3 regions of the Rahnella sp. PD12R genome follow, and region 1 is predicted to be linked to each of the others. Evidence: riboswitches for the same ligand, from Rfam matches in the RefSeq annotation. Region 1 holds a riboswitch; each other region holds the start of a gene.
What was found. A riboswitch is a leader RNA that binds a small molecule or an ion and turns the genes downstream of it on or off. The one in region 1 is predicted to bind thiamine pyrophosphate.
Positions count from the first base shown of each region.

Region 2: another riboswitch for thiamine pyrophosphate. It lies ahead of thiM (hydroxyethylthiazole kinase); the one in region 1 lies ahead of thiC (phosphomethylpyrimidine synthase ThiC).
Region 3: another riboswitch for thiamine pyrophosphate. It lies ahead of thiB (thiamine ABC transporter substrate binding subunit); the one in region 1 lies ahead of thiC (phosphomethylpyrimidine synthase ThiC).

Region 1 is NZ_JAHTMS010000020.1:1,434-12,156, forward strand. Features, by position in the region: gene purH (bifunctional phosphoribosylaminoimidazolecarboxamide formyltransferase/IMP cyclohydrolase) at 1-589, shown strand, start outside; gene purD (phosphoribosylamine--glycine ligase) at 636-1,925, shown strand; gene KWG64_RS24415 (DUF1481 domain-containing protein) at 2,011-2,652, opposite strand; gene hupA (nucleoid-associated protein HU-alpha) at 2,716-2,988, opposite strand; gene KWG64_RS24425 (YjaG family protein) at 3,179-3,769, opposite strand; gene nfi (deoxyribonuclease V) at 3,840-4,520, opposite strand; gene hemE (uroporphyrinogen decarboxylase) at 4,530-5,594, opposite strand; gene nudC (NAD(+) diphosphatase) at 5,666-6,451, opposite strand; gene rsd (sigma D regulator) at 6,550-7,059, shown strand; TPP riboswitch at 7,140-7,266, shown strand; gene thiC (phosphomethylpyrimidine synthase ThiC) at 7,412-9,376, shown strand; gene thiE (thiamine phosphate synthase) at 9,373-10,026, shown strand; gene KWG64_RS24460 (HesA/MoeB/ThiF family protein) at 10,019-10,723, shown strand, end outside.
Region 2 is NZ_JAHTMS010000001.1:784,214-794,936, reverse strand. Features, by position in the region: gene KWG64_RS03640 (DUF3313 domain-containing protein) at 1-597, opposite strand, end outside; gene KWG64_RS03635 (GNAT family N-acetyltransferase) at 737-1,171, opposite strand; gene KWG64_RS03630 (transcriptional regulator) at 1,357-2,064, shown strand; gene KWG64_RS03625 (PhzF family phenazine biosynthesis protein) at 2,091-2,882, shown strand; gene KWG64_RS03620 (RidA family protein) at 3,073-3,420, shown strand; TPP riboswitch at 3,474-3,575, shown strand; gene thiM (hydroxyethylthiazole kinase) at 3,610-4,419, shown strand; gene thiD (bifunctional hydroxymethylpyrimidine kinase/phosphomethylpyrimidine kinase) at 4,416-5,216, shown strand; gene KWG64_RS03605 (hypothetical protein) at 5,223-6,071, opposite strand; gene KWG64_RS03600 (hypothetical protein) at 6,285-6,905, shown strand; gene KWG64_RS03595 (hypothetical protein) at 6,957-7,130, shown strand; gene KWG64_RS03590 (GntR family transcriptional regulator) at 7,191-7,877, opposite strand; gene KWG64_RS03585 (AraC family transcriptional regulator) at 7,968-8,795, opposite strand; gene KWG64_RS03580 (MFS transporter) at 9,082-10,476, shown strand; gene KWG64_RS03575 (glycoside hydrolase family 127 protein) at 10,503-10,723, shown strand, end outside.
Region 3 is NZ_JAHTMS010000006.1:306,737-317,459, forward strand. Features, by position in the region: gene KWG64_RS14290 (DNA polymerase II) at 1-2,100, opposite strand, end outside; gene KWG64_RS14295 (DedA family protein) at 2,344-3,111, shown strand; gene KWG64_RS14300 (outer membrane protein OmpK) at 3,520-4,284, shown strand; gene KWG64_RS14305 (nucleoside permease) at 4,329-5,585, shown strand; gene thiQ (thiamine ABC transporter ATP-binding protein ThiQ) at 5,575-6,288, opposite strand; gene thiP (thiamine/thiamine pyrophosphate ABC transporter permease ThiP) at 6,272-7,882, opposite strand; gene thiB (thiamine ABC transporter substrate binding subunit) at 7,858-8,841, opposite strand; TPP riboswitch at 8,885-9,139, opposite strand; gene sgrR (HTH-type transcriptional regulator SgrR) at 9,180-10,723, opposite strand, start outside.

The sequences.
Region 1 (10,723 bases):
CATCAGCCGCCAGTTTGTGGAGGTGATCATAGCCCCGTCAGTCAGCCCTGAAGCGCTGACCCTGACTGCGGAAAAACAAAACGTCCGCGTTCTGACATGCGGCCAATGGCAAGGGCGCCAGAAAGCGCTGGACTTCAAACGTGTTAATGGCGGCCTGCTGGTTCAGGATCGTGATTTGGGCATGGTTGATGCCGGTGACCTGCGCGTTGTTTCCCAGCGCCAGCCAACTGAGCAGGAACTGACTGATGCACTGTTCTGCTGGAAAGTCGCTAAGTTCGTTAAATCCAACGCTATTGTTTATGCACGCGACAAAATGACTATCGGTATTGGCGCAGGCCAGATGAGCCGCGTTTACTCTGCGAAAATCGCAGGGATTAAAGCCGCTGACGAAGGGCTGGAAGTCGCAGGCTCCGTGATGGCATCCGATGCCTTCTTCCCGTTCCGCGACGGTATTGATGCAGCCGCTGCGGTAGGCATTACCTGTGTGATTCAGCCAGGCGGTTCAATCCGTGATGACGAAGTTATCGCGGCCGCAAACGAACACGGTATTGCAATGCTGTTTACCGACATGCGCCATTTCCGTCATTAATTTTATTTTAGCGGGTGCGATGCGCCCGCTCACCCGGAGTCCTCGAATGAATATCTTAATTATCGGTAACGGCGGGCGTGAACATGCACTGGCATGGAAGGCATCGCAATCTCCTCTGGCGGACAAAGTTTTTGTCGCCCCCGGAAACGCCGGTACCGCACTGGAACCTCTGCTGGAGAATGTCGATATCGCTGCAACGGATATTGCGGGTTTGCTGGCATTCGCCAAAAGCAATGATATCGGCCTGACGATTGTCGGCCCGGAAGCCCCGCTGGTGATTGGCGTGGTCGACGCATTCCGCGCTGCGGGTCTGAAAATTTTTGGCCCGACGCAGGAAGCGGCGCAGCTGGAAGGCTCAAAAGCTTTCACCAAGGATTTCCTCGCTCGCCACAATATTCCAAGCGCGGATTACCAGAACTTCACCGAAATCGAACCAGCACTGGCTTATCTGCGCAGCAAAGGCGCGCCGATCGTCATTAAAGCTGACGGACTGGCTGCAGGCAAAGGTGTCATCGTGGCGATGACATTGAAAGAAGCAGAAGATGCAGTCCACGATATGCTGGCAGGAAATGCGTTTGGCGACGCTGGCCACCGTATCGTTATCGAAGAATTCCTGGATGGCGAAGAGGCGAGCTTCATCGTGATGGTTGACGGCACGAACGTTCTGCCAATGGCAACCAGTCAGGATCACAAACGTGTTGGCGATGGCGACAGCGGCCCGAACACCGGCGGTATGGGCGCTTATTCCCCGGCACCGGTTGTGACGGATGAAATTCATCAGCGCGTTATGGATCAGGTGATCTGGCCAACCGTGCACGGCATGGCGGCTGAGAATAATACTTACACCGGCTTCCTTTATGCAGGTTTGATGATTTCCGCAGACGGCCAGCCGAAAGTGATCGAATTTAACTGCCGCTTCGGAGATCCGGAAACTCAGCCAATCATGTTGCGTCTGCGCTCGGATCTGGTCGATCTTTGTCTGGCCGGTGCGGAAGGTCGTCTGGGCGAAAAAACGTCTGAGTGGGATCCGCGTCCTTCCCTGGGCGTTGTGATTGCCGCCGGCGGTTATCCTGCCGATTACAAAACCGGTGATGTGATCCACGGTTTACCGCTGGAAGAAGTCCCGGACGGCAAAGTCTTCCAGGCCGGAACCCGTTTGCAAGATGAACGCGTGGTGACAAATGGCGGACGCGTACTCTGTGTGACGGCGCTGGGCAAAACCGTCGAAGCCGCTCAGCAACGTGCTTATGATTTAGCAAAAGATATTCATTGGGAAGGTAGCTTCTGCCGTAAGGATATCGGCTATCGGGCCATTGACCGCGAACGCAATCAGTAATCGCGTTCATCTGACGATCAGAACCTGACGATCAAAAAAGGCACGCTTCGGCGTGCCTTTCCTTTATACGTGTTAGTAAGCGGGATCAGAGATCTGACTCTTTAGGTTCCCATTTACAGAAATCTTCATTTGCGACTAGCAGCAATTCGTTGCCTTCCGGTGCGGTCAGCCAGGCAAGGCCGAGATTGTCGTTGCTCCGACTGGCCCTTTTAGCCAGCCAGACCTGGGAACGGACGGTCAGTTTCGGCGTCACCTGTTCACCCGCGCAGGTGGTGATCAAACCCTGCCGCCAGTTAGCCTGCACCAGCCGGACATTGCCCACGCGCAGCGCATTACTCAGATCGAGGATTTTTGTCGCTTCATATTTATAGCGCTCGATATCATCTGACGATAATTTTTCCCGGCGCTCAGGAAGCTGCCGCTGCATAAAGCTGACGTGCCCGCTATCGTCAAAACGCAACATCACGCCTAAATCAGTTTGCGTCGCATGCGTTTCTTTAATCAGGTGCAATTGCCCCTGCTGGAATTCATAACGGGTAATGATCGTATCGCCGCCAAAATAGGGGCTGTATACGTTGAGAATAGTTTGAGGTTCGTTTTGTGCGTTGTCTTCTCGCCAGAGCCGGTTGATACCCTGATCGGCAACATACCCGCTGGCAAAGAATAATTCAGAGGAGTTTTTAGAACTGCAACCCACCAGACCGAGAACCAGTAAACCTGCCACCAGCCTGGGGGTGATAAACTGAAGGGGCTTACAGGCCCCTCCGCTTATTCTTTTCACTGCAAGAAATTACTTAACAGCGTCTTTCAGAGCTTTACCAGAAACGAACGCAGGTACGTTTGCAGCTGCGATTTTGATTTCTTTACCAGTCTGTGGGTTACGACCAGTACGCTCGTTACGATGATTTACCTTGAAAGTCCCGAAACCAACCAATTGTACAGCATCACCTTCTTTCAGAGACTCGGTAATAGCAGACAGAGTAGATTCAAGAGCAACTTTGGCTTGTGCTTTGGAAAGATCAGCTTTGTCAGCAATTACATCAATCAGTTGAGTCTTGTTCATAAGTTATCCTTTACAGTGTGTTTATCGTTTGCAAAGCATCGAGTGCGACGGATATGCCGATTGACAGCACCCTCCTGCATACACGCACCGATAGCCACTTTTTTTACGCACCCCAAATGTAGACCAGACAGGGTGCGGATGTGAAGCCTTAAGGCACGACAAATCAGGCGTTAAATCACGTTTTCTAGCCTTATTGCGCTAAATTTATGCCAATGTTACTGACAGCGGCTTCACGCAGGTCAGAACGTAACCCTTTTATTAATTCCAGGTCACGCTCTTCACAGTCAGCCAACAGGCGAAAAATCTCCCATTGGATGTCCCATTCTTCTTCAACAGCAGGAATGACTTTCAGCTCTTCATCGGTCATTTCTTTACCGGCCTGAGTCATTTCCAGCATGGCAACAGTACGAATTGATGTCTCACTCACGGCAACCGCGTGCGACAACGTTTCGCCGCTCAGACGTGAATGAATCAGTTCGCCTAATGCGATACACGCATCGATGGCCGGGTAAACACCATAAATGTCGTAATCATCGGAAGAAGGCACGGCTTCCTCCAGTTTTTCGAGCTGTGAGTCAAAATTGACCTTGGCGTCTTTTACCACCAGCGTTTCCCAGATTAAATCCAGGATACGGCGGTAAAGCTGTGCCTCGCCAAACCCGGTTTCCAGGCAAAAAGCCTGATAGTTCGGGTACATGCGTTCACACAAGCTCGCCATAAACGTCACGTGTTGCCAGCTTTCCAGCTTTTCCAGACGTAAATGAATTGGATTACGTAACATGAGTTGATCTCGTTAACTTTTCTGCGCGGGAGTTTACCTGAAATAAATCAATATCCCTATTCCTTGATTCCTAAAGATCATCACTCAACCGTTGCCAGCGTTGAAACGCTGCCCGATTTGATGCCACAGCATCCGCCCAGCGGGTTGGCTCTGGCAAACGATATTGCCGCATGCAGCGTTCAACCCAGTACAGTGACGATTCCATGCTGATGCGATTGCCCGGCGAGATAAACAGCGGGTTACAGCGCTGCTTACTGCGCCAGACCCAGCCGATCTGCTCATCGCCTTCATACAGCGCCTGCTGGCTGTGCTTTTCGTCCCCGACTGGCAGGAACTTGCCACACAAACGGCTCTTCGCTACACCAATCGTTGGCACGTCGATCATCAGGCCAAAATGGCTGGCGACGCCCAGACGGCGCGGATGCGCAATGCCCTGCCCGTCAACCAGCACCAGATCCGGACGCAAAGAAATTTGCTTCCAGGCCTGCAACAGCGCCGGTAGCTCCCGGAAAGAAAGGAAACCGGGAATATAAGGCATGACAGTTGGAATGCGGGCTATCTGGTATTCCACCAGCTCAAGTGAGGGATAACGCAGAACCGCAACCGCGGCGCGCGTTACTTCGCCACCCTGTTCGAAACCGACATCCACACCCGCGATCAACGCCGGTGTGCTGAATTCAGTCGGATCCCGCAGTTCAATTTGATCTGCAAGGATCCGTTGTTCTTCACGTAATGCGCGGGTATCAATCATACGCCGGATTTACTCGTGATATTGCCGGGACAGGCTGTGTACTGCTTCCACGAACGCACCCGCATTTTCTGGCGGAACATCCTGGTGAATACCGTGGCCCAGGTTAAACACATGACCGTTGCCTTTACCAAAACCGGCCAGAATGGTTTCCACTTCCTGTTCAATACGTACCGGCGAAGCATAGAGCATGGAAGGATCCATGTTGCCCTGAATCGCCACTTTATCGCCCACGCGACGACGGGCTTCGGCAATATCTGTTGTCCAGTCGAGGCCCAGCGCGTCACAACCGGTTGCCGCCATCGCTTCCAGCCATTGTCCGCCGCCTTTGGTGAACAACGTCACCGGCACGCGGCGCCCTTCGTTTTCACGGACCAGGCCGTCGACAATTTTGTGCATATAGTTCAGGGAGAACTCGCGGTAATCGCGAGGCGTCAGCACGCCGCCCCAGGTGTCAAAAATCATGACAGACTGCGCGCCCGCTTTGATTTGAGCATTAAGGTAGAGAATGACGCTGTCAGCCACTTTATCGAGCAAAAGGTGCAAAGTCTGCGGATCGGCATACATCATCTTTTTGATTTTTGTGAAGGCTTTGCTGCTGCCACCTTCCACCATATATGTCGCCAGTGTCCACGGGCTGCCGGAAAAACCGATAAGCGGCACTTCACCTTTGAGGTTTTTACGGATAGTACGAACCGCATTCATGACGTATCCCAGTTCCATTTCCGGATCGGGAACAGGCAGTTTTTCCACATCGGCACGGCAGGTCAGCGGGGAAGAAAAACGAGGGCCTTCACCGGCTTCGAAATACAGCCCCAGCCCCATGGCATCAGGAATGGTCAGGATGTCAGAGAACAGAATCGCGGCGTCCAGCGGGTAGCGACGCAGTGGCTGGAGTGTCACTTCGCAGGCCAGCTCCGCATTCTTGCAAAGCGACATAAAATCACCGGCTACAGCGCGGGTTTCTTTGTACTCTGGCAAATAACGGCCCGCCTGACGCATCATCCAGACCGGTGTGATATCCACAGGCTGGCGTAACAGGGCGCGCAGGTAGCGATCATTTTTCAACTCATTCATTCTGTCTTTTTCCTTCAATATTCGGGCCGCCCGAAAATAATCTGGCGGCATTCTAGCATGCAACACTCCTGCTACACGTCGTCTTCATCGCTTTCTGCGCGGCACAGCGCAACCGTATCTTCAATCAGCCGGCGGGCGATGGTCCCCGGCGGCGGCAACTGTGGCAGTTGATCAAAGCGATACCAACCTGCGTTGAGCAGCTCTTTCGGATCATGCACGATGTCACCGCTGTCATAGTCGGCCATAAACGCCATCATCAGCGAATTCGGGAACGGCCAGGGCTGTGAACTGACGTACCGGACGTTCTTCACGCGAATATTGCTCTCTTCCATCACTTCGCGTGCCACGGTTTCTTCGAGGGTTTCCCCGACTTCAACGAAACCGGCCAGTACTGTGTGGATGCCATTACGGTGACGAACATGCTGCGCCAGCAAAATCTCATCACCACGGCGGATGGCGACAATAATGCAGGGCGCAATTTGCGGGTAATAGCGTTCACGGCAATGCCCGCACAGCGCGGCCCATTCGGTTTTACTGACGTGCATCTCGTGACCACAGTAGCCGCAGAATTTGTGCGAACGGTAAAATTCCGACAACTGCACACCGCGCCCGACCAGCTGGAATAGCCCGCGATCCTGATCGAGCATCTGCCGCGCAGACACCATGTGGTTGTGCATCGCCTGACGTACCATCCACACCGGTTCGCCCTGCCATTCACCAATCTGACGCCCGATTTTGCCCGTCAGAGAAAATTGCGCAGCACTGCCATTCGGCAGTTCACCCTCGGGCAGCCACAGCTTGCCCTCATAGCTGATTACCCACCAGCCGGTATGTTCTTCTGTGATCTGTAATTCCATAATTGTTGTTGCATAACCTCGACGAGACTGACAATCTGGGGTTGATATTTACATATTAGTAACCTTTGGTTACTTTTTTCTCGCTCACGGAGTCAACCATGCTAAATCGTCTGGAAAGACTGACCCAACGCGTTGGTGGCAGTAATGAGTTAGTGGATCAATGGCTGCACGCGCGTAAAGAATTGCTGGTGTCTTACTGCACACTGGTCGGCCTGAAACCCAATAAAGAAAAACATACACCGCTGAATGAAAAAGCGTTGGACAACTTTTGCCATAACCTGGTGGATTACCTTTCTGCCGGTCATTTCCATCTTTATCAACGGGTCATCGATGAAGTGGAAGGTGCAGAGATAAAATTACAGGCTGCGAAAATATACCCTGCACTCGAGCTCAATACTGAAGCTATCATGGCTTTCCATGACAGTTACACCGAAAATGATATTGATGATGACAATGCTTTCGCATTTCATTATGCATTATCCGATGTGGGTGAAGCATTGGATGCGCGTTTTCAGCTTGAGGATCAACTGATCATTCTGGCCTTTGATCCGGAAAGTCGCAAAGAATTGCCTTCTGCAAACGAAGAGCATCTTGCCAGACCCGCGTAACGTGTTACTTCTGCACAACACGTTGCCACAATAAAAACCCTGCTCAGGGTTGTAGTTTTTAAAACGGCCTCCTATATTGAGGCTTCTTGTCGGAGTGCCTCGTGCAAAATTTCCTCGCGGAGATGATGCCAGGCTGAGACCGTTAATTCGGGATCCGCGGAACCTGATCGGGTTAGTACCCGCGAAGGGAACAAGAGTAATGTTATGCGTTTAGCGCGATTTGGCATCAGCCTGCAAACGGCCGCCAGCGTTCAACCGCCCATTTTTACTCCTGCCGTAAACCTCCAGACAAGCAATTTTCCATTACGTTCTGTCACGCTTTTTGCCGTGAAAACAACACAAGGAATTTGCTATGTCGAGTACCCAGAAACCCGTTACATCCGAAAAAAAGCCCGCTAACCGCCGTGAACAACGCGCACAGGCACAGTCATTTATCGACAGCTTGCAGGGCGAAGCCTTTCCCAATTCCCGACGTATCTATCTTCAGGGCGACAACGCCGGTATTCGTGTCCCTATGCGTGAAATCCAGCTCAGCCCGACGCTGGTCGGCGGCGGAAAAGACAACCCGCAGTTTGAAGAAAACGAAGCGATTCCGGTTTATGACACCGCCGGACCGTATGGCGATCCGTCTGCGACCATCGACGTGCATACCGGTCTTGAAAAATTGCGCGCCCGCTGGATAGCCGGACGCGCCGATACCGAAGAACTTCCGCAGGTCAGCTCCGGTTTTACTCAGCAGCGCCTGGCCGACGAAGGGCTGGATCATTTACGCTTCGAACATCTTCCGCGCCCGCGAAAAGCCATTGCCGGTAAAAATGTCACACAGCTGCATTATGCGCGACGGGGCATGATTACCCCTGAGATGGAATTCATTGCTATTCGCGAAAACATGGGGCGTGAGCGGATCCGCGGAGAAGTCCTGCGCCAGCAACATCCCGGTGAAAGCTTCGGGGCGCACCTGCCCGCGAATATCACCGCCGAATTTGTTCGCCAGGAAGTGGCCGCCGGTCGCGCTATTATCCCCGCCAACATCAATCACCCGGAATCCGAGCCGATGATCATTGGCCGCAATTTTCTGGTGAAGGTAAACGCCAATATCGGTAACTCAGCGGTGACGTCCTCTATCGAAGAAGAAGTTGAAAAGCTGGTGTGGTCAACGCGCTGGGGGGCGGATACCGTTATGGATCTCTCCACCGGCCGCTATATCCATGAAACCCGTGAATGGATCCTGCGTAACAGCCCGGTTCCGATTGGCACCGTTCCGATTTATCAGGCTCTGGAAAAAGTGAACGGCATTGCCGAAGACCTGAACTGGGAAATGTTCCGTGACACCCTGCTGGAGCAGGCGGAACAAGGTGTGGATTACTTCACCATTCACGCAGGCGTGTTGCTGCGTTACGTGCCGATGACCGCCAAACGCCTGACCGGTATTGTTTCGCGCGGTGGCTCAATCATGGCGAAATGGTGCCTGTCGCATCATCGCGAAAGCTTCCTGTATGAGAATTTCCGTGAGATTTGCGAAATCTGCGCCGCTTATGATGTCTCGCTTTCTCTCGGCGATGGCCTGCGCCCAGGCTCGATTCAGGATGCCAATGACGAAGCGCAGTTTGCAGAATTGCACACGCTGGGCGAACTGACGAAAATCGCCTGGGAATATGACGTGCAGGTGATGATCGAAGGGCCGGGGCATGTGCCGATGCAGATGATCCGCCGCAATATGACGGAAGAACTCGAGCATTGCCACGAAGCGCCGTTCTATACGCTCGGGCCGCTGACAACCGACATTGCGCCCGGTTATGACCACTTCACCTCCGGAATTGGCGCCGCGATGATTGGCTGGTTTGGCTGCGCGATGCTGTGCTACGTCACGCCAAAAGAGCACCTTGGCCTGCCGAATAAAGAAGACGTTAAACAGGGTTTGATTACCTACAAAATTGCGGCGCACGCAGCAGATTTAGCGAAAGGCCATCCGGGCGCACAAATCCGGGATAACGCCATGTCTAAAGCGCGGTTCGAATTCCGCTGGGAAGATCAGTTCAATCTCGCGCTCGACCCGGCTACCGCCCGCGCTTATCACGACGAAACCCTCCCGCAGGAATCCGGAAAAGTCGCACACTTCTGTTCAATGTGCGGGCCGAAATTCTGCTCCATGAAAATCACTCAGGAAGTTCGCGATTACGCCGCTGCGCTGGAAGCCAAAGCCCAGCCCATCGAACTCGTGGAATCCGGCATGGCGCAAATGTCTGCGGAATTCCGTTCGCGCGGCAGCGAGCTTTATCACCCTGCCAGCCATTCCACTCCGGAGATCAGTAAATGAATCAGCCCGTTAAAACTTTCCCGTCCGTTCCTTTTCATCTGGGGTTATATCCGGTGGTTGATTCTGTCGAATGGATTGCCCGTCTGCTGGATGCGGGCGTTAAAACGCTGCAACTGCGGGTGAAAGACTTACCCGATGAAGACGTCGAACCCGCCATTATCGACGCCATTGCACTGGGGCGAAAATATGACGCACGGCTATTTATCAACGATTACTGGCGTCTGGCAGTAAAACATCAGGCGTACGGCGTGCATCTGGGCCAGGAAGATCTGGATACCGCCTATTTACAGGCCATTCTTGATGCCGGTTTACGTCTGGGCGTATCGACGCACGACGATGAGGAACTGGCGCGTGCCGTGGCGGTCAATCCGTCTTATATCGCACTCGGCCATATTTTCCCGACGCAGACCAAAGATATGCCGTCAGCACCGCAGGGTTTGTCGGAATTAGCCCGACATATTACGCAGCTGAACGGCAGCTTCCCGACAGTCGCCATCGGCGGGATTAGTATTGACCGTGCGCCGTCGGTACTGGATTGCGGCGTCGGCAGTATTGCCGTCGTCAGTGCTATCACGCAGGCAGCAGACTGGCGCGCAGCCACCGCAGAATTGCTGGCCTTGTGCGCCAGCAAGGTTCCGGAAGATGCTTAACGACGCAGCCTTTATGCGCTACAGCCGTCAACTGATGCTGGAAGAATTCGGCCCGCAGGCGCAGGAAAAGTTACTGGCGGCAAAAGTGCTGATTGTCGGGCTCGGCGGGCTGGGTTCGCCGGCAGCGCTTTATCTGGCAGCGGCGGGTGTCGGGACGTTATTTCTGGCTGATGATGATCAGCTCCACGTTACCAATCTTCAGCGGCAAATCCTGTACCGTACCGCAGATCTTGATCAGCCGAAAGCCAGCCTGGCGAAACGCGAGCTGCTGCGCCTGAATCCACTTTGTGAAGTTGTTGCCATTTCGGAACGGCTCGCAGGAGATGCGCTGCTTCGGGCCGTTAGCAATGCCGATATCATTTTAGATTGCAGCGACAATATGGAAACCCGCCACGCGGTAAATAAAGCCTGTGTGAATATGGGCAAAACCTTGATCAGCGGCAGCGCGGTCGGATTCAGCGGCCAGCTTCTGGTCATCGAAGCGCCCTACCTCCATGGCTGCTATGCCTGTTTGTATCCGGATCAGGAAACCGTACAACGCAATTGCCGGACATCCGGCGTTCTCGGGCCGGTCGTTGGAACCATCGGTACCCTGCAGGCGCTGGAAACACTGAAAATACTGGCGGGTTTGCCGAGTTCTCTTAGCGGAAAGCTGCGGTTGTTCGACGGAAAAACGCAAAACTGGCGTTCCCTGCAA
Region 2 (10,723 bases), on a different contig from region 1:
GGTGACTTTCTGGGTGTCATTGGAAACCTGTTTGCCGAAGCCTTTACGTACGACTTTGAAGACCGGTTTGCCGGTGCTGGCGTCGATCAACTCACCTTCGAAATACACTTCGGTATCGCGTGTACGGTGTCCGCTGGCCGTTTCAGCACTTGCGATGACCAGTGCAACCGGAATCACTTCATAGAACTGCAAACCTTCCGCCGAAGTATTCACGCCGGTGATCGCACCACGGAAAATCAGGGTGCGCGGGCCGGCATGGTCGGTCAGCTGCAAACGATCCGCCATCGCGGGTTTCAAACGGCTGTTTGCGTAATCCAGTACACCTTGCAAGGTTTCTTTGCTGATTTGTGGCGTTGGCTTAGGCTCCGGATAGAACGTAATAGGCTCGTATTTCAGGTAAGAATAATTGGCTTTTTTGAATGAAGGATCAATCCAGCGCAGTACAGGATTCCCGGATGCGGTTTTTACTTCAGTCAGATTGGAATAGTCACCGAGGAAGCCTGAGAATTTTTCCTTTTGTGTGACGTGGTTAGTACAGCCCGCCAAAAACAGAGCACCCGTAATCAGTGCTGCCTGCATCAGTTTTGTTTTTTTCATTCTTACCCTCGAAAATGTTTACGGAAGACAAAGTATGTATAGCACTGCTGTGGAATTTAACCTCTTAACTACAAAGAAAAATTGATGTTCGTCAGGAACGGGAAAAATTACGCACGCGTGTTAATCATTCATCTTTTAATCATTTGCTAGGTGAATGAAATAGATAATATTCGCCCTTCGGACTGTCGCCGGTAGAAATAATTTCCCAGCCCTTTGATAAATAAAATCCGACAGAGTTTTTACTCTTAACTAAGCATTTCAATGAACCCGTTCGGGTGAACATTTTTTCACTGGCGTGCAACAACGCGCTGCCTGCGCCGGTGCCCTGATATTGCGGGTCAATGAACAGATTGTGCAGGAAGTTTTCCTGCGTAAAAATTGAGGCGAATCCGAGCAGATGCCCGTCACGTTCGGCAACCAGTATTGTTTCGCCCATTACTGCGCGGTCAAAATCTTCGAGCTGAAAATCGTCTTCCATCCACGTCCAGGTATGTTTGCGCGATGCCAGATACAGCGTGCGCAAAAAAGGACGGTCGGCTTCTTCGTAAGGGCGGATGTTGAGTGCTGGTGGCAAAGAGTGAATTCCTTTGAAAAGATGAGGGCAGAGTACGTTCACTTCACTGAGCCATACTGCCAGCGAGTTTACGGGAGTTCAATTTGGTTTGTGGTGCGGGCGTAAATTAATCAACAAAAAATTGATATTTCAACATTCGGTTGATATTGTGTTCGTATCAAATGCAATGCCGGACTCCAGTACTCATGCCCAAAATTCCTCCAAAAGCCGCAGCCGAAAGAGCACTCGTTCTGAAAACGCTCTTCGCCTCCGTGGATGCTCTCGCGGCGGCCATCGGCAACAATACTGAAATCGTGGTTCATGACCTGACAAATCCGTCGTCTTCCGTGCTGAAAATCGCCAATGGTCACGTTTCCGGCCGGGCGGTGGGGGATTCCATGTTCAGCGGCCCGGACGGTGATTTAGGGTTCGCCGGTCTTCTCAACGCCCGGAATGCGGCTTCTCCATCCTCAGAACCGCTGGTTATTGCGGATTACACGACAGTGACCGCGAAGGGGACAAAACTGAAAAGCGCTACGACGGTTTACCGCGATGCGGCGGGCGTTGCATTTGCCAGCCTGTGTATCAACGTTGATCTCAGTGAGGTTGAAATTGCGCATGCGGCGCTCGGGCGTCTGCTCAGACAGTATTCTTCAGAAAATACGCCGCAAAATGCCCAAACCGATCTCGAGTCCATGATGGAAGAAATCATTGATTCTTCCCTGTCTCAGTCAGGGTGTGCGGGTAAGCCGATGAATAAAAAAGAGAAACTGGAAGCCGTCAGGGTTATGCAGGATCGCGGGATGTTTATCGTCAAAGGCGGCGTTGAAAAGGCGGCCAGCAAACTGGGCGTTACCCGTTACACCATCTACAACTATCTGGATGAAATTAAGAAATCCGGCGGCGATGAATAGTGGTCATTCACAGCGAGGAGTCTGAAATGGAATTATCAATTTATCAGGTCGATGCGTTTGCATCGCAAAGTTTTAGCGGAAACCCGGCGGCTGTTTGCCCGTTGCCTCACTGGCTGGATGACAGCGTTTTAAGCAATATTGCCCGTGAAAATAATCTTTCCGAAACGGCTTTCTTCGTCAAAAACGGCGACCATTATGAGCTGCGCTGGTTCACGCCGGGCACCGAAGTGGATTTATGCGGTCATGCCACGCTGGCGACGGCGTGGGTGATTAGCCAGGCGCTGGGCGATAAATCCGCATCACTGCGGTTTTCTACCCGCAGCGGAGATTTATGGGTGACCTGCCAGGGTGAGGTTTTCCACATGGATTTCCCGGTAAAATCTCCGGAGTCTTTCGCGTTGCCAGACGGACTCACTCAGGCGCTTGGGCTGAAAGCACCGATCACAGCGGTGCTTAAAACCGATGATATCGTCATTGTGATTGAAGATGCGGCCGCGCTGGAAGCCCTCGCGCCGGATTTCGCAGCACTCAATGCTTTTGATACCCGTGGCGTGGTGGTTACCGCACCGGGCGATGATTTTGATTTTGTCTCCCGCTGGTTCGGGCCTCGCGTGGCGGTGAATGAAGATCCGGTAACCGGTTCAGCCCACACCTCACTGGCACCGTACTGGTCGAAACGTCTGAATAAAGTGCAGATGACCGCCCGGCAGGGTGGCGCGCGTAAAGGCGAACTGCAATGTGAAATGAGCGGAAATGACCGGGTGATTATCAGCGGCAAAGCGGCGCTGTATATGCGCGGTACTATTTATCTTAATTAAAATCTATCGCTTAAGTACTCTCAATTAATTTATTTCAAATAGCTAAGTTGCTTATATGACAGAAAAAAACAAACCTGTGGATCCCCGTGATTCACGGATAGTTTATATCACGCTGGCGGTCGTCTTTATTTTCTACGGCATGTTGCTGATATCAAGCTTCTGATTTTACGTCTGAACCGAGGAATTCATTATGCTCACAGGAACCTTACCTTTTCCCAAAGTCCGTAAAAGCGGCGATCTTTATTTTGTTTCCGGCGAAGTACCGATTACTGCGGAAGGCACAACGCCCGCCGGAATTGAAGCGCAGACTCATCTGGTATTTTCGAAAATAGCCGGGTCTCTGAAAGAATATAACCTGACGCTCGATGATGCTGTTTCCGTGAATGTTTACCTGACCGATAAGAAAGATTTCAAAGCCTTTAACGAGGCATATGTAAAACATTTCAACGCGCCATATCCTGCCCGGACAACAGTTTGCGTGGAACTTCTGGTCGATGTTTTACTGGAAATTAACCTTATTGCGTCGGCGGTGAAATAACGCGCTGTACGAAAAATCCTGATTGACCTTCTCAGGCTCGCCACCAATAATGCTTCCTTGACTCGGGGTGCCGCTCCTGCAAAAGAACGGCTGAGATTTTACCCGTATTACCTGATCTGGATTATGCCAGCGTAGGGAAGTCAGGTATCTCTCCCGATACCGCCTTCTTTAGCGCCGGTGGGGAGAACTATGAATACCCGACCTTCCGTGTTTCCCGGCGCAACAGCCGCCGCTTCTTTACGACAACTTCGTGCCTCCGCGCCGCTGGTTCATTGTCTGACCAACGATGTGGTGCAATCCTTTACGGCTAATGTCCTGCTGGCGCTCGGTGCCTCACCGGCAATGGTGACTGACCCGGCCGAAGCCGCGCAGTTCAGCGCGGTGGCCGATGCCTTACTGATTAATGTCGGCACGCTGACCCGCCCTCATGCTGAGGCGATTCACGCAGCGATTCACGCGGCAAATCAGGCCGGAAAACCCTGGGTGCTGGATCCGGTTGCCGTCGGCGGCCTGAGCTGGCGCACGGAGTTTTGCCTCGAACTCATCAAACTTACACCCGCCGCCATCCGCGGAAACGCCTCTGAAATCCGTGCGCTCAGCGGCCTGAGTGCGTCCGGACGTGGCGTAGACAGCGGCGATGACTCGCTGTCTGCCTTACCGGCTGCACAGCAACTGGCGCTGGAAACCGGTGCGGTGGTGGCTGTCACCGGCGAAACTGATTACGTCACCGACGGCGAGCGCAGCTGGTCAGTTCCCGGTGGACATCTGATGATGACCCGCATCGTCGGCACCGGTTGTTCGTTATCTGCGGTTGTTGCGGCGTTTGCCGCATTGCCTGGCAAACGTCTGGATAACGTTGCCGCGGCATGTCGCGTCATGTCTTGTGCCGGTGAGCGCGCCTGCGCGGTGGTGAAAGGGCCGGGCAGCTTCACGCCGGAGTTTCTCGATAACCTGTATTTAATGCGCGAAGAGTGGCTGAACGGGGAAAACATCGGATGAAAAGAATCAATGCCCTGACCATCGCAGGTACTGACCCGAGCGGCGGCGCGGGGATCCAGGCAGACCTGAAAACCTTCTCGGCGCTTGGCGCGTATGGCACCAGCGTAATCACTGCGCTGGTGGCGCAAAACACCCGTGGCGTGCAGTCTGTTTACAACATTGAGCCGGATTTCGTGGCCGCGCAGCTCGATTCCGTACTCAGCGACGTGCGAATCGACAGCACTAAAATCGGCATGCTGGCGAACAGCCAGATTGTTGAAGTGGTCGCCGAAAGGCTCAGGCATTATCAGCCGCCTTTTGTGGTGCTTGATACCGTCATGCTGGCAAAAAGTGGCGATCCGCTGCTGTTGCCGGAGGCCGTTGATGCCGTGCGCCGTCTGCTTATTCCGCAGGTCTCAATTATTACCCCCAATCTGCCGGAAGCCGCTGCCTTACTGGAATGCCCGGTGGCGGTGAATGAGGCAGAAATGCGTGAACAGGGCGAAGCGCTACTGGCAATGGGATGTGAAGCGGTGCTGATGAAGGGCGGTCATCTGAGTGATGAAGAAAGCCCGGACTGGCTGTTTATGGCGGATTCACGCGAGCGTTTTACCGCGCCACGGGTGAATACCCGACATACGCACGGCACCGGCTGTACATTGTCGGCAGCACTGGCGGCGTTACGTCCGCGCCACACTCACTGGGCGGATACCGTGCGGGAAGCCAAAAACTATCTGCAACAGGCGCTGATGCAGGCCGGCTCACTGGAAGTCGGTCACGGTATCGGGCCCGTGCATCATTTTCACCGCTGGTGGTAAAACCGCTCAGGCGCGGCGCTGTGTTTCGCTCAGCGCCTCTTCTGCCTGGTGATACATCGTCAGCGCCTCCTGCAGATGCACGGCGTCAAACGGGTTCAGCGGGTAGAATTTTGCTTCTTTGCGCGGTCGCAGCATCACACGAATCTTTGTGGCCGAAACCCGCTCAAACCGGTAGCTGGCGATATCCTGATTTTCCTCATCCTTCCACGACAGCAACAGCGCCGCGTGCTCGCCGGTACGACGCCCGATAAACTGCTCGTGCAGCCACAATCCTTCGCATTCACCGTCTTTTTGCAGCTTCTTGCCGCTGAACCACGCCGATTCCGCCTGCATCAGCAGCGACTGTGGCGTGATTTCTTCACGCAGCTTGCGCCACAGCGGCTGATTATTCTCCATCTGCCAGCAGGCCATGCCAAGATAATCATTCAGCTCACGCCAGTCGCTTTCCAGCTGCTCTTTCAGCTCAGGTTCCTGAATATGCATAAACTGTTGCAGACCGGTGGCCTGTTCACCCAGCTTGTTGTAAGCAATTACGGTCATGGTACGGGGCTTGCGGCGGAACGTAATCCACAACAGAAATTTGGGAATGCGGAAGGTAATGGCCTGAATGGTCAGTTTGTAACGGTTGCCGCGTGACATGACAATTCCGTTAGACGTCCCGCGTTTGTCCTGATAATTCCTCACCAGTACCACACTGTTCTGGCCCATCCAGCCCGTGACGTAATGCTCTTTTTCGCTTTCAGCCACGTCCAGATCGCGCACGACCTGGCTGATTTTCTCGACATCGAGCTGAGACAGGGACAGCGACTGATCTGCGCTGTAATAGCTTTTTTTCAGGGGGGCTGTAGCAGGCATAAAAGTATCCACGATATTGATGTGGTTTACAGCTTACACCAAGTTGTCATACAAATTTTGGGGCTACCCCGCAAAACGGGCATCTTTTTCGGGTTGCGTTAGCCCTGATAACGAAATTTCCCGAGCCGTCTCGTAAAAACGCGCATGCTGCGTTGTGATTCATTTTGCCAGGATTATTCTATCGCTCATTGAAATCAGGGAGCGATAAACAAAATGAAATATTTAACGTTACATGAAAAGGTAATTAACGAGACGGTTCTCATCATGAATGCCGTCTTTGATAAATTAAAGACCCCGCTTATTATCAGACGTATTCGCCGCAGTGATATTATCTGGCAGCAGCGCAAAGCCAGACGTAATTTACTGCAACCGGAAAAGAATCAGCTTAACTGGAAATGGTTATTCAATGAATACCGTAAAAACAAACCCGCTGAGTCTGGGGTTGAGCAAACAGCTTACGTGTTTTGTCTTAAAAATCCGCCTCAGGAGCGGGCGGCTTTCTTGTTGAAATCCTGCTGGTTTGAAGAAAATAATCTTGAAATCAATGCGCTGGAAAATTTTTATCGTAAAACGCCGACACACCCGTTAAAAGGACAAATGCTGTACTTTAGTCTGTGTATTATGGTGACTTATGCTGAAAGGCTCGATCAAAATAATTTCTTAGAAAAAGAAAAATCGAGATTCTTAATAAAAGATATTGTTAATGAGGACGTAATGCGCTTTTATATGTCTGAAGCGCCATTGGCACAACTTGCCGGAAAGATGGAATGCGAGTCAAATTATTTTCTGTTAAGCGAATATATGAATTCGAAATTAAATAATAGAACGCTTTAATAGAATTCCAATAAACATCAATTTACACCGTCTGAATATAAGGAAAAGTGTATGGGCAAGCCCGTTCAGTTAACCCCACGCCAGCTTGAGCTGGTCGATATGCTCGTTGGGTATTTGAGATATTGTGAAGAGAACTACAGCGGTCTGGATGACGATAAACTTGGCGCATTTGGTCCGCCGGAAGCCTTCTACCATCCGCCGAAGGACTGGACCAAACTTCCCTGAAACGCGTTGGACCCCGCGCTGGCATTGCGCTAAAACGCGGGGAAAAGGGTTTTGCCCTGTCTATTCCGCATCAAACCAGTCGCTGTTTTGCTCTGCAATCGGCGTAATGGTGGAAATCATTTCCTGTAAATGAATGCGGATGGCTTTTTCGGCGGCGTCCGGATCGTGCGCTTTCAGTCCGTCAAAAATGGCGTAATGCTGCGCGATGAGATTTTCCGGCGGCGATACCTTGCTGAGCGTCAGAAACCGTACGCGATCCATCGTGGCTTTGATGTGCTCGACGGTTTCCCACGCCAGCCGGCAGTCAATAATCTGCGCGATGGTGCGATGAAATTCATCGTCGAGTAACAGGAATTCTTGCGTTTGCTGGCTTTTTGCCGCCAGCGTCTGCCGTTCAAGATTGTGCTCAAGCAGCGCGAGATCTTTATCCGTCGCGACCATGGCGGCGCGGCGGACGACGGCGGTTTCAACGGCTTCACGAATAAAACGGCCGTCGGCCACCCGTTTGGAAGAAATTTTCATCACGTAAGTGCCGCGCTGTGGCAGAACCTGTACCAGCCCGGCTTCGGCCAGTTTGATAAAGGCTTCGCGAACCGGCTGGCGGGAAACATTAAAACGCGTGGAAATTTCTTTCTCCGACAGGAACGCCCCCGGTGCGATGGCACAGGTGACAATGTCCTGACGCAAGGTGCGGTAAATCTGCTGATTTACCGGCACATTACTGAGAAATTCAAAGGAGTCTGTCATGGGCTAAATTTGTCTTCAGAATCAGGAGAAGATAATACTAACATGAGTTTTCTCAGGATTTTGAGATTGTTAGCGCAAGGTTTTATCAAATTATTGGGAATTAATATGCTCGCGGCAATAGAGTTTTTTATAGGCCGCTGGCGTAATCCCCAGCAGTTTGCGGAAAACCCGACGAAAATAGGCCACGTCGTTAAAACCGGTCTGCCGGGCAACATCCGCAACATTGCCAGTATTACTCAGCAGTAGCTTTTCGGCCGCCGCAACCCGTTGTTTATGCAACGCATCTGTCAGCGTCATCTGAAACGTCAGGCGGAAAACCCGCCCGAGATAATCAGCGTTGCAGTGTAATCGGTCTGCCAGCTCAGAGGCGCCGAGCGGCAGATGATACTGGGTGGTAATCAGCTCACGTGCCTTATAGGCGAGCGCGACACCCGGCCCGCCGGGTGCCACATTTTCAGGCCAGGCGCGGGAGACTTCCTGCAACAATAAAATCAGAAACAGCTCCAGCGAATTTCCGCCGCGCTCCTGCTCATATAAAAATAATCTGAACAGGGTTAACACTGTTTCGGTATCTCTGACCTTACAGTGTTGTGGAATATCCAGCTGTAAAGAGGGATTAATTTGCTGTGATTTAATTATTGTCGTGTTTTTCACAATATCAAAGTGCAGCCAATAAAACTTTAACTCAGGATCAAACGTCGTCACGCCTTTATGTTCCCTGTCGGGAAATAACAGTAAACTTTCTCCTTCATGTAAATCAAAACGGGTATTTTCTTCCTGAAGGGAAAGCGTGCCACGTACAACGTAAATCAGCTCGTGCGAACTGAGTTGCCGGGTCGGATGTGTCCCCATTCCGCGGGAAATAAACAAACCGCCATTCTGAACTTTAACCGGATAATTAACGGGAAATGAAAGCATTTCAGGCACTCATCGGGCGGAAGATAGCTGACATTAGCACAGCGGACGCGCTCTGCCAGCAGGCAGACAGGAGGGGTTGATCTGCTTCACAGATTCTGTCTGTGAGTCGGAATTGTCCCGTTTAACTACTTTATCCGCCTCTTGTTGGTTTGAGAACCCTGTGCCAGATTGAAGGCGTACCTTATTTATCTCCCGGCTGATATTCAATTTCAGCCTTATTTAATACGTTCCTGAAGCTTATAAATAACGATATAAAAGCGAGGAAAATACAATGCCAACCGATTCTATGAATACCGGCTCATCGCCTGTAAGAGGCACTGACGCCATTGTGTCTGCAAACGCCAAACTTTCGGTCAGTGAGAAAATTGGCTATGGATTAGGTGATGCCGGAGGCACGATAATTACATGTCTCATTGGCAGTTTTCTCACCTTTTTCTATACCGACGTATTCGGGCTGACGCCTGCTATTGTCGGCACGTTGTTTATTTCACTGCGCGTCATTGATGCAATTTCCGATCCGTTAATGGGGGTTCTGGCCGACCGGACGCAAAGCCGCTGGGGCCGTTTTCGCCCGTGGCAGTTGTGGATTGCGCTGCCGATCGGCGTTGTCGGTTTCCTGACGTTTACGGTGCCGGGTTTCAGTGGTGATGCCAAAATTGCCTACGCATTTTTCACCTATTTCCTGCTGTCCATTTCTTACACCGCGATCAACGTGCCGTATTGCGCGCTGATCAACACCATGACGACAGATCACCGCGAGGTGATGTCATGTCAGTCCTGGCGCTTTGTCTTGTGCGGCGTCGCCGGTTTTCTGGTGTCGGTCGGATTGCCGTGGCTGGTGCAGGTGCTGGGAAAAGGCAATGCGGCGGTGGGTTATCAGCAGGGCGTCGGTTTGCTGTGTGCGATTGCCGTTGTGATGTTCCTGTGGTGCTTCTTTGCCGTGCGGGAACGCCTGCCGCTGGCGCTGCTCGGGCAGTTCAGCGTCCGTGAGCACATTCGCGGAATGCTGAAAAATGACCAGCTTTTGCTGGTATTGCTGATGTCTTTCCTGCTGATCAACGTGTTTAACCTGCGCGGCGGCGGTTATATGTACTTCATCACGTACGTGCTGAAAGGCGGCGCAGGTTACGCCTCGATGTTCTTCGGTATGGTGACGCTGGCGTCGATTCTCGGGGCGGTGATCGTCAATCAACTGACAAAGTTCATCGACAGCGTGCGTCTCTACATGCTGACCAATCTGGTGCTGGCGGTGTTTTCCCTGCTGTTGTGGTTCGTGCCGGTGGGCGAACAGTGGCAGACGCTCTGGCTGGGTATTATTTTTGTCCATTGCGTCATTCTTGGCTTTACGCTGCCGCTGCACTTTTCCCTGATGGCGTTCGCCGACGACTACGGCCACTGGAAAAACGGCATCCGTTCTTCCGGCATGAACTTCGCCTTCAACCTTTTCTTCATCAAACTCGCGTGGGCATCCAGCGCCGGGATCATCAGCCTGGTCTTCGTGCTGGTTTCTTATCAGGCCGGTGCGGATCACCAGACCGCAGCTTCGCTCGGCGGGATCACACTTCTCGAAACCCTGCTGCCTGCGGCGATGCATCTGCTGCTGGCGGGCACCCTGATTTTCTGCAAGCTCAACAACACATTGCTGACGCGTATGTCGCGTGAGCTGGCGGCCAAAATTTAACTGACGATAACGATTCAGGAGGTTGTATGTCTTTTTCTCCGGTTGATTCTTTAGAAGTGCCTTTGCACAAGGTGAATATTTCCGATGCATTCTGGCTGGAATACCAGCGTCTGGTGAAAGATGTGGTCGTGCCGTATCAGTGGAAAGCGTTGAACGATGAAGTGGCGGATGCAGAGCCGAGCCACGCCATTGAAAACTTCCGTATCGCGGCCGGGCAGAGCGACGGAGAATTTTACGGCATGGTTTT
Region 3 (10,723 bases), on a different contig from region 1:
CAGCTTGTCGTCCAGCTCGCCGTTGAGCGTGCGCGCCACATAATCGCGGACATAATCCTGATACGGTTTCTGATGGAAAATCCGCTGATACAGCTCCTGCTGAAACTCCTGCGCCAGCGGCGTCCAGTCGGTGCGCACCGTTTCCAGCCCCTTATAAACGATGTGTTCGCCGCCGGCATCTTTCACCAGCCCGGCATAACGCTTTTTACTGCCGGTTTCGGAACCGCGGATTGTCGGCATCAGAAAGCGTTGATAATGCGTTTCGAATTCCAGCTCCAGCGCGCTTTCCAGCCCGTATTCCTGCTGCAAATGCTGTTTCCACCAGGCGTTCACCTGCTCCACCAGACGTCGGCCAATGACATTGGCGTCTTCCTGCGTATGCGCTTTATTGAGCCAGACAAAGGTGGAATCCGTATCGCCGTAAATCACCTGATAACCTTCGGCCTCAATCAGCTCGCGGGTCTGGCGCATGATGTCGTGCCCGCGCAGCGTAATAGAAGAAGCCAGGCGCGGATCGAAGAACCGGCAGCCGCTCGAGCCAAGCACGCCATAAAAGGCGTTCATGATGATTTTCAGCGCCTGCGACAGCGGTTTATTGTTGTGTTTTTTCGCGGCTTCGCGCCCCTGCCAGATCTGGCTGACGATTTCCGGCAGGCAATGTTTTTCCCGTGAAAAACGGGCGTTGCGGTAGCCGGGAACAGAATGTTCATCGTCCGGCTGTTGCAGCCCGGCCACCAGCCCGACCGGGTCGATCAGAAATGTGCGGATAATCGACGGATACAGACTTTTGTAATCGAGCACCAGCACGGAATCGTATAGGCCGGGGCGGGAATCCATCACGAATCCGCCGGGGCTCATTTCACCTTCCAGTTCGCCCAGATTTGGCGCGACATAACCGGCGCGGTGCATGCGCGGTAAATAAAGGTGGGTAAAGGCGGCGACTGAACCGCCGCTGCGGTCGGCGGCCAGCCCGGTTACCGACGCGCGTTCGAGAAGAAACGGCATCAGCTCGGTTTTGGCAAAAATACGCGTGACCAGCTCGCAGTCTTTCAGGTTGTAACGTGCCAGCGCGGGTTTGTTTTCACGAAAACGTTGTTCGATTTCGGCCAGACGCTGATACGGGTTATCGCTGGATTTCCCTTCGCCTAATAAACTTTGCGAGACGAATTCAAGACTGAAGGAATTGAAGTTCCAGAAGGCGGATTTCAGGGCTTCAATGCCGTCGATAATCAGGCGGCCTGCGGCGGCGGCAAAAAAATGCCCCTGTTTGAAGCCGTGCTCGCGCCATTCCAGCTCACCGCCGCCACGCCCGAATTTGAGCGGGATTTTGTAGCGGTCGGCATGCTTTTGTAAAACGCGCAGATCGAACTGTATGACACTCCAGCCGATAATCGCATCCGGATCGTAAGTTTCCAGCCATTCGTTGAGCTTTTGCAGCAGTTGCGGACGGCTGTCGACGTATTCCAGATTGAAATCGAACTGACTGTCCGGGTCACCGTTCGGCGGCCCGAGCATATAAACGTGGCGCTGCCCGCAGCCTTCCAGCCCGATGCAATACAATTCGCCGTTACCGCTGGTTTCGATATCCAGAGAACAGAGTTTCAGCGGCGGGCGGTATTCCTGCGCCGGTTTCATCTTCGTGTCGAGCAGCAGATTGCCCGGCCCCGGTTTGCCACTGAACCACACCGGCGCGGTGATATAACGCTCCATCAGAAAACGTTCAGGCGGGCGGATATCCGCTTCATACACCCTGACGCCATTCTCTTTTAACTGCTTTTCAATGCGCATTAACTGCCGGTGTTGCGGGCAATACAGGCCGAGAACCGGCCGTGAATGGAAATCCTGCAACGGTAATTCGCGCAAACTGACATTTTTTTCATCGGCCAGCAGACGTTCAGCCTGCGCGCGCTGTTCCGCCGGAATAAAGGCCACCGACTCCTGCAACGGCAGACGAACTTTCTGTGGGCCGTCGTCAGTCGCCAGCCACAGTTCCACTTCCGTGCCACGCGGCGTGTCGCGCCAGTGGCGGGTCAGCACGAATCCCTGACGCGGCGAGGTGTCAGTGGTGTGTGCGGCGGAGGGAGTGGATTGTGCGTTAATAAGCGCCTCGCAAGCGGAATGAAAAATCAATGACAGAGTATGGTTATTTATACAGTCTTTGTCCACGACTCTGGATTCTGCCAAATACGCATACAATTACTGGGTTGACGGCAATACTTCAGGCGCTGACAATTCAGCCGCTTGATGTATTTACTACAATCAAAGTTCAGAAAACTGACACTAGTCTCATTATTTATCCGTACTGATGCTCTATGCCTTTTGCGTCACAATTACTGGGAATTTATGGAAGCCTATTTACAACATCTGGTCGCTCAGTCGGTGGGCTTTGCTTTAATTATTGTCGCCGTAGTAGCTTTTTTCGAATCGCTGGCGCTGGTCGGGCTGATTCTGCCCGGCACGGTGATGATGGCGACACTCGGGACGCTGATCGGCAGCGGTCAGGTCGGCTTGTACGAAGCGTGGCTGGCCGCCGGGCTCGGTTGCTTCTTTGGCGACTGGGCGTCTTACTTCATCGGGCGGCGTTTTAAAGAACCGCTGCATCAGTGGAAATTCCTGCAACGCTATCAGTCATTGCTTGATAAAACCGGGCACGCGCTTGATCGCCACAGCTTTGCAACGGTGATTATTGGCCGCTTCATTGGCCCGACGCGTCCGCTGGTGCCGCTGGCTGCCGGTATGCTCAACCTGCCGCCGTATAAATTTGCACCGCCGAATATCATCGGCTGCATCACCTGGCCGCCGGTCTACTTCCTGCCGGGAATTCTGGCCGGCGTCGCGATCGACATTCCGACCGGCCACAACAGCGCGGTCTTCAAATGGATGCTGTTTGCGGCTTTCGTGCTGATCTGGCTGAGCGCCTGGCTTCTCTGGCGCTGGTTCCGTGCCGGAAAAGCCGCGCCGGACGCGATGACAAAATGGTTGCCGCTGCCGCGCCTGCGCGTGGTTTGCGTGCTGAGTCTGGTCGCGACGGCGGTGAGCATCGTGATGCTCAGCAAACAGCCGATGATGCCGGTCTACGGTCATTTGCTGTGGAAAGTGATTACCCGCTGACGGGAACGGCAATATCCTGCAAAAGTCTTGTGCAGGATATTGCCGCATTATTTCGGTTTGCGTGAAAATAATATCGTCTGCTAATTGTTCGTGATAACGTGTCTCCGTAAACCTCTCGCTTTACTGTTTAATATTGACTTTATTTCCTTAATTTGAACTCACTCTCATATCTGGCCGATAGTTTATTTATCCTTTCAGTTTCACTGCTTTGTTAGGTTTTATAATTAATTGTTTTGTATAGATAAAAATCCTTTTTTGGGTATTTATAGGTAAAAGCTATAAATGCACCGCCAAATCAATATTGGTTTAGCCCTTTCCTCATCGTGAATACTCCCAGCGCTCTGACATTTGAATCTTACATGCACTGTGTTCAGGAATGTGCATTTCTGGCTAAGGGAATTAAGCGCGATGAAGAAATTAATTAAATATGCATTACCTCTGACATTAACATTCTTAGCGCCTGGCGCTCAGGCTGAATATTTATGGGGTTTCTTTGATACCGGTTTGCATTATCTGGACTGGACACAAAACACCACGCACCGGACCGGAATGAAATCGCATAAAGATGACTTTTTCTATCTTGAATTGGAAGGCGGTGCGGGATTTACCTGGGGCGAAACTTACGGTTTCTTCGATCTGGAAAATCCGCTGAATAAAGAACATGACCAGCCGGGAGATGAACAGCGCTATACCTTTAAAAGCACCAACCGGTTCTATCTGGGTAATTCAGGTTTTAATCTTTACGGCCATTTATATGGCACCTACGGCGCGCCACTCGGCGTGCATTTCCATGATGTCATGGCGCTATACGGAATAGGCTACAACATTAAGGCGGGTAACTTCTGGTATAAGCCTTTTATCGCCAAACGTTATACCGATCAGACGTATTACACCGGCGATAATGGCTATGTATTTGGCTGGGCCGCCGGTTATGACTTCACCGCGTGGGGCGAGAATTTCAGCCTGACCAACTGGACGGAATATGAGTTTGACCGTGCCGACCAATATGCTGCCGGCAACGGCGGTAAAGAAGGCGTCAACGGTGGCGCAGGCTTCTGGTGGAAGCCCAATCCCAGCCTGACGGTCGGATTACAGTATCGCTATGCGGATAATAAATTGGGTGAAAGTTTCCTCCAGGACGGAATTATCTACTCCATAAAATATAACTTCTGATCTGCTCGTATCGCATTGTTCATGCTCTCCTGAAAGGAAATAAAATGACAATACAAATCCGGCTGAAAATTATGTTCTTCCTTCAGTTCTTTATCTGGGGTTCCTGGCTGGTGACGCTGGGTTCTTATATGATCAACACATTGCATTTTACAGGAGCGCAGGTGGGTTTAGTTTACGGCGCTAAAGGTATTGCCTGTATTATTATGCCCGGCATCGTCGGTATTATTGCGGACCGCTGGGTAAAGGCCAATAAACTGTATGCGCTGTGTCATTTCTTCGGTGCGGTTGCCTTATTTACGGCGGCCGGCATTGCTGATCCCCATCTGATGTTCTTTGCGATGCTATTTAATGCCATGGTGTATATGCCGACCATCGCGTTATCCAATACCATTTCCTATATTTGCCTTGAGAAAGCCGGGCTGGATACGGTGAAAAACTTCCCTCTGGTGCGCGTGTTTGGCACGGTCGGGTTTATTTTTGCAATGTGGGTAATCAGCCTTTCCGGTTTTGAGCTCAGCAATATTCAGCTGTATATCGCGTCGGGCATCTCGGTGGCGCTGGCTCTGTACGCGTTAACGCTGCCGGCTTGCCCGACGTCCGGCGTGAAAAAAGGCAGCTCGTGGGTGAGCTTGCTGGGGCTTGACGCGTTTGTGTTGTTCCGCCAGAAGAAGATGGCCGTTTTCTTCCTGTTCGCCATGCTGCTGGGTGTTTCCCTGCAAATCAGCAACACATTTGCCAGCCCGTTTATGCATGATTTCTACCGCAATCCGCTGTTCCACGACAGCCTGGTGGTGAAGTATCCGTCCATTCTGTTGTCGATGTCCCAGATCGCCGAAGTCTTCTTTATTCTGACCATCCCGTTCTTCCTGTCCCGGTTTGGGATCAAGCGGGTCATGATGATCAGCATGGGGGCCTGGACGCTGCGCTTCGCACTGTTCGCTTTCGGCGATCCGTCGTTTGGCGGGATGATTTTCCTGTTGCTGTCGATGCTGGTGTACGGCTGCGCGTTCGACTTCTTCAATATTTCAGGGGCGATTTTTGTTGAAAAAGAAGTGGCGCATAACATCCGTGCCAGCGCTCAGGGCTTATTTATGACGATGGTGAACGGCGTCGGGGCGTATGTCGGCGCCATAGCCAGCGGGCATGTAGTTGATCACTTTACGGTGGATGGCGTGAAAGACTGGCAAAGTATCTGGCTTTCCTTTGCCGCTTATACCGTGGCTCTGGTGATCGTGTTTGCCTTCACGTTTAAGTACAAACATAACCCGGCAGAATTCGCCAAACCGGTTCTCAGCCACTGATATCCGGCCGCCGGATGCCCAGCACTTTGGCTTCCGGCGCGGTGCCGTCAGCCAGCGCCTGCGTCGGGCCATCGTAGAAAATCCTGCCATCCACAATCAGCAAGGTGCGCGGTGCAATCCGCGCCGCATCGTCCAGATTGTGCGACACCATCAGCAGCGTGAGATTACGCTGCCCGCACACTTTATCCAGCAAACTCAGCATTTCGCTGCGCAGCGCAGGGTCGAGCGCAGAAAACGGTTCGTCGAGCAGCAAAACCGGCTGACTGCGTAACAGGCAACGCGCCAGTGCCACGCGCTGACGCTGCCCGCCTGAAAGTTGCGACGGCAGACGCTCCAGACAGTCTTCCAGCCCGACCTGCCGGGCGATTTCCTCTAATGCCTGCTTTTGCTGTGCACTGAGTTTCAGCCCCGGATGCAGCCCCAGCCCCATGTTCTGGCGTACGGTCAGATGCGAGAACAGATTGTTTTCCTGAAACAGCATCGACACCGGACGTTTCGCCGGGGGCGTTGCGCTGTGATCGGCACCGTTCAGTAAAATTTGCCCGCTGACCGGCGTCAGAAAACCCGCCACCAGGCTGAGCAGGGTACTTTTCCCCGCGCCGCTCGGGCCGAGGATCGCCACACGTTCACCCGCCGCGACGCGCAAATCAAAGCGCATCGGCAAATGCTCGTACAGGTAGGTCAGTTTATTCAGCGTCAGCATGGCGGCCCGGCAATTTCTCAATCAGGGTAAATAACAGGAAGCATAGCAGCAGGAGTAAAAGCGCCGTGACCGCACCGTCCTGGCTGCGATAGGAACCTATCTGCTGATACAGATAAAACGGCAACGTGCGGAAATTCTCATTGCCAAACAGCGCTATTACGCCGAAATCCCCGAACGACAGCACGCACGCGAACGCCAGTGCCTGCGCAATCGGGCGTTTCAGCGCACTGAGTTCGACGCGGCGCAACCGCTGCCAGCCGTGCATATCCAGCGAAAGGCACAGCGGATTGTAGCGTTCGGCCACGTCGCGCATCGGGTTATCCAGCACTTTTAAAGCGTAAGGCACGGCCATCAGTGCGTTGGTTAAAATGACCAGCGGCCACGGCGATTGCGGCAATCCGGTGGTGTCACCGAGCAGCAGGAAAAAGCCCGTGGCCAGCACGATGCCCGGCATCGCGAGGATCAGCATACCGCTGAGATCCATTGCCTGCGCCCAGCCATTTTTCTGGCGTAAACGCAGCTCGCGGCTGCTCCACAGCAACATCATCGTCATCAACACGCACAATAATCCGCTGCCCAGCGCGATACGGACTGACGTCCATAAAGCCTGCCACAGCGCGGGCTGTTGCAGCACGCTGACGGCGGCGCGATTTATACCATCGATAACCACGGCCAGCAGCGGCGGCAGGATCAGCAGTAAAGCCAGACCAATCAGCAGACCGTCGGTAATGCGGCGCAGCGGGGAATCGTCCGGATTGCGCCAGCGCTGAGCCTGCGTTTGCCCGACCGGCAGCGCCTGACTCAGTTTCTGACTGAGCAAGACCAGCGCCAGACAGCAAAACAGCTGGATCAGCGCCAGCGTGGCGGCACGGCCTAAATCGTAGTCGTAACTCAGCGCCTGAAAGATCGCCAGCTCAATGGTGGTCGCCTGCGGGCCGCCGCCAAGGGAAAGGACGGTCGCAAAGCTGGCGAAACAGAGCATAAAAATCAGCGCCGCCGCCGGGAAAATCTGACGACGCAGCGCGGGCCATTCGACAAAGCGAAACTGCTGCCACGCGTTCATCCCCAACTGAGCCGCCAGCTGACGCTGCTCAACTGCGATATTTTCCAGCGCCTGCAATAAAAGACGGGTTGCCAGCGGCAGATTGAAAAATACGTGCGCCAGCAAAATGCCCTGTAAACCGTACGGCGAAAAATGGTAATCCACGCCCAGCCAGCCGCAAATCTGCGACAGCCAGCCCTGTCTTCCGTATACGCTGAGAATGCCGAACACCGCGACTAAAACCGGCAATACCAGCGTCATCGCGCACAATCGTAATAACAACTGACGGCCGGGAAAACGGCGGCGGAAGAGGGCACGTGCCAGCAAAATGGCGGGCAGCACCGAGCAGAGCGCCGAAAGCAGCGCCTGCCAGAAAGTGAAGCGGATAACGTGCCAGAGATACGGATCCTGCCACGCGGACGCACCGCTCATTTGTGGCGCATGACGCCACAGCGAGCCTAATGCCAGCGCGGCGACCAGCAGCATCGCCAGTGACGCCACCGCGCCCGGCCAGAGCCAGCGGGGGATCAACGGCTGACGGCGTTCTGCCATGCCTGAATCCATTCGCTGCGGTGAGAAGCCACATCCTGTGCGCTGTATTGCAGGGATTTTGCCGGTACGGTCAGCTGTTTAAAGGCATCAGGCAGTGGCGTGCTGATCACCGGATACATCCAGTTGCCGGTCGGAATGACTTTCTGGAAATCTTCAGTAGTGATGAATTTCATGAACTGTTCAGCCAGTTTTGGCTGTTTGCTGCTGGCCAGTTGGCCCGCGACTTCCACCTGCATGTAATGACCTTCGGTGAAGTCAGCGGCGGCATAATTGTCTTTCTTCTCTTCGACAATGTGATACGCCGGAGAAGTGGTGTAGCTCAGCACCAGATCGCTTTCGCCTTTGAGGAACAGGCCGTAAGCCTCGCTCCAGCCTTTGGTGACGGTCACGGTTTTCGCCGCCAGTTTTTGCCACGCTTCAGGCGCTTTGTCGCCATAGACTTTTTGCATCCACAGCATCAGGCCGAGACCCGGCGTGCTGGTGCGCGGATCTTCGTAAATCACTTTCCATTTCTGGTCGCTGTTGATCAGCTCATCAAGGCTTTTTGGCGGGTTTTTCAGTTTGTTTTTGTCATACACGAACGCGAAATAACCGTAGTCGTAAGGCACAAACGTCGTGTTATTCCAGCCACCCGGCACCGTCAGTTTAGCATCGGTTTCCGGTGCTTTGGCAAACAGGCCGGTTTGCTCAGCCGCCTGCAACAGGTTGTTATCCAGACCGAGCACCACGTCCGCTTTCGTGTTTTTGCCTTCCATCCGCAGACGGTTCAGCAAAGATACGCCATCTTCCAGCGCGACATATTTCAGTTCGCAGCCGCACTGTGCCTCAAAGGCTTTTTTGATCGCCGGGCCGGGGCCCCAGTCGGCAGAGAAGGAATCGTAGGTATAAACCGTCAGAACGGGTTTTGCAGCAAAGGCAGGTGCAGAAAGTAACAGCAGGCAGGACAATAATTTTTTCAACTTTGCGCTCCAAAAAAGAAAAGGGGCAAAGGATTTTGAGTGAGCATTGCACAGTCTCAAATCCCTCCGCCGGGGTTAACCGGATCAGGTTCGACGGGTATCAGGTCTCAGCCATATTTAAACGTGCTGCGCGTGTGTAGATCGGGCGTCGTGCAGTGCCCGAAATGCTCACGTACTTTGTGTACGCTCCGCTTTCTGTGCGCTGGACTTCACCCGCTGAACACGCGCTCGCGGCGTTTAAAAATCGAGGTCATTCTTTATTACAAAAGAAGTCACTCGGGCACCCCGTTGAGAACGGATGTCATTCTAGAGATTAACGGCGCAATGCGATAGTCCGATTAGCTGTCGGGCGGCGCGAACCAGGCAGATTTGAAGTCGAACCAGCCGAGGGTGTTCATCCGCACGCCGCGCATACTGCGCTGGCCTTGCAAAACCAGCCAGTGATGGAACAGCGGATGAATATGATGGCTGGCGATCTGCTTCTGACTCCAGTCGGCAATCGAGAGCTTTCCGGCGTGCCATAACGCGGCGTCTTCATCCATTGTTTGCGGGAAGCAATACGCCAGCAGCGGCAGTTCGTAGAACGAGGCAAACAGCGAAAACTCCAACGGCAACGTGAAGTTGGCACTGCCCAGCCACAGATCGGTTTTAACGCCGCCGCGATACCACACCGCATAATCGACAATCTGAATCACCAGCTCAATGCCTTCTGCCGCCAGCAGCGGGCGCAGTGCATTGCAGATGGCGTGATGTTCCGAATGTTCGTTATAAAACGTCAGCGTGACCTGCGTGAGACCGTCAGGTTTGGGCGGGCGAGGCAGCAGCGCTTTATGATGCCAGCGCGGCAACAGGCCGTACGCCGGTGACCAGTAACGCTGGTAAACCGGCTCGGCGGCGTTGAGCAGCGCAATCGGATTGAACAAATCGCACAGCCACTGGCGCGTTTGTGCGTTTTGGCCGACCGGCGAACGCTGGTCGAAAAGCAGAAAATAACAACCTTCCTCAAGGCGGCTTTCAAGCTCACTCTTGCCGGATTCGTCAGCCTGAAGCTGGACGCCGGAATGCACCAGTTCCTCGCTGAGTTCAGGTAAAACCCAGATATTGACCTCATCGATCAGCGCCCGGAATCCAAAATATTCGTCAAACGCACGGATCCGCAGCTGCGTTTTCTGATTTCGTACCACGGCATACGGCCCGGTTCCCACCGGATGGCGGGCAAAATCGGGCAATGACTCCCATTCCTGCGGCAGGATTGTTGCGTGGATATTCCCGAACAGCCACGGTAGCCAGTGGTCGGGCGCGTTCAGATGGATGTCGATGACGTTTGGCGTCGGCGAGATCACTGAGACGATATTGCCGAATAAGCGGTGTGATTTGAGACGCGCGAAGGTGGTAATAATATCGGCCATTTCCAGCTCACGACCATGATGAAAATGAATGGCCGGACGCAGATAAAACCGCCAGTGCAGCGGAGATATTTCTTGCCAGTGATGGGCCAGATCGCCTTCTACTTCCCCTTTTTCCTCATTTATGCGCGTCAGTCCGCTGAAAATCTGTCGCGCGATGTGCGTTTCCGAGCGGCGTAACATAGTACCAGGCAGCAGGTTAAACAGCGGGCGATAGTACAGCACGCGCAGAATATGTTTACCCTGACGGAAGCTGCGCCCCAGCTGGGATAACAGCATCTGGCGCACCATGCTTTTATCGCCAACCAGCTGTACCAGCTGATCGATCCGGTCCTGTTCAAGCAGTTCTTCGGCGCGTTGTTGCTGGAGCGCCAGGCCGGTGTACAAAAAAGTCAGCTTTGACCGCTTACCGCGACCGGCTTCGGCATCCCAGCTGAGCCAGCCCTGATCCTGCATGGTGCTGAGCAGAGACCGCA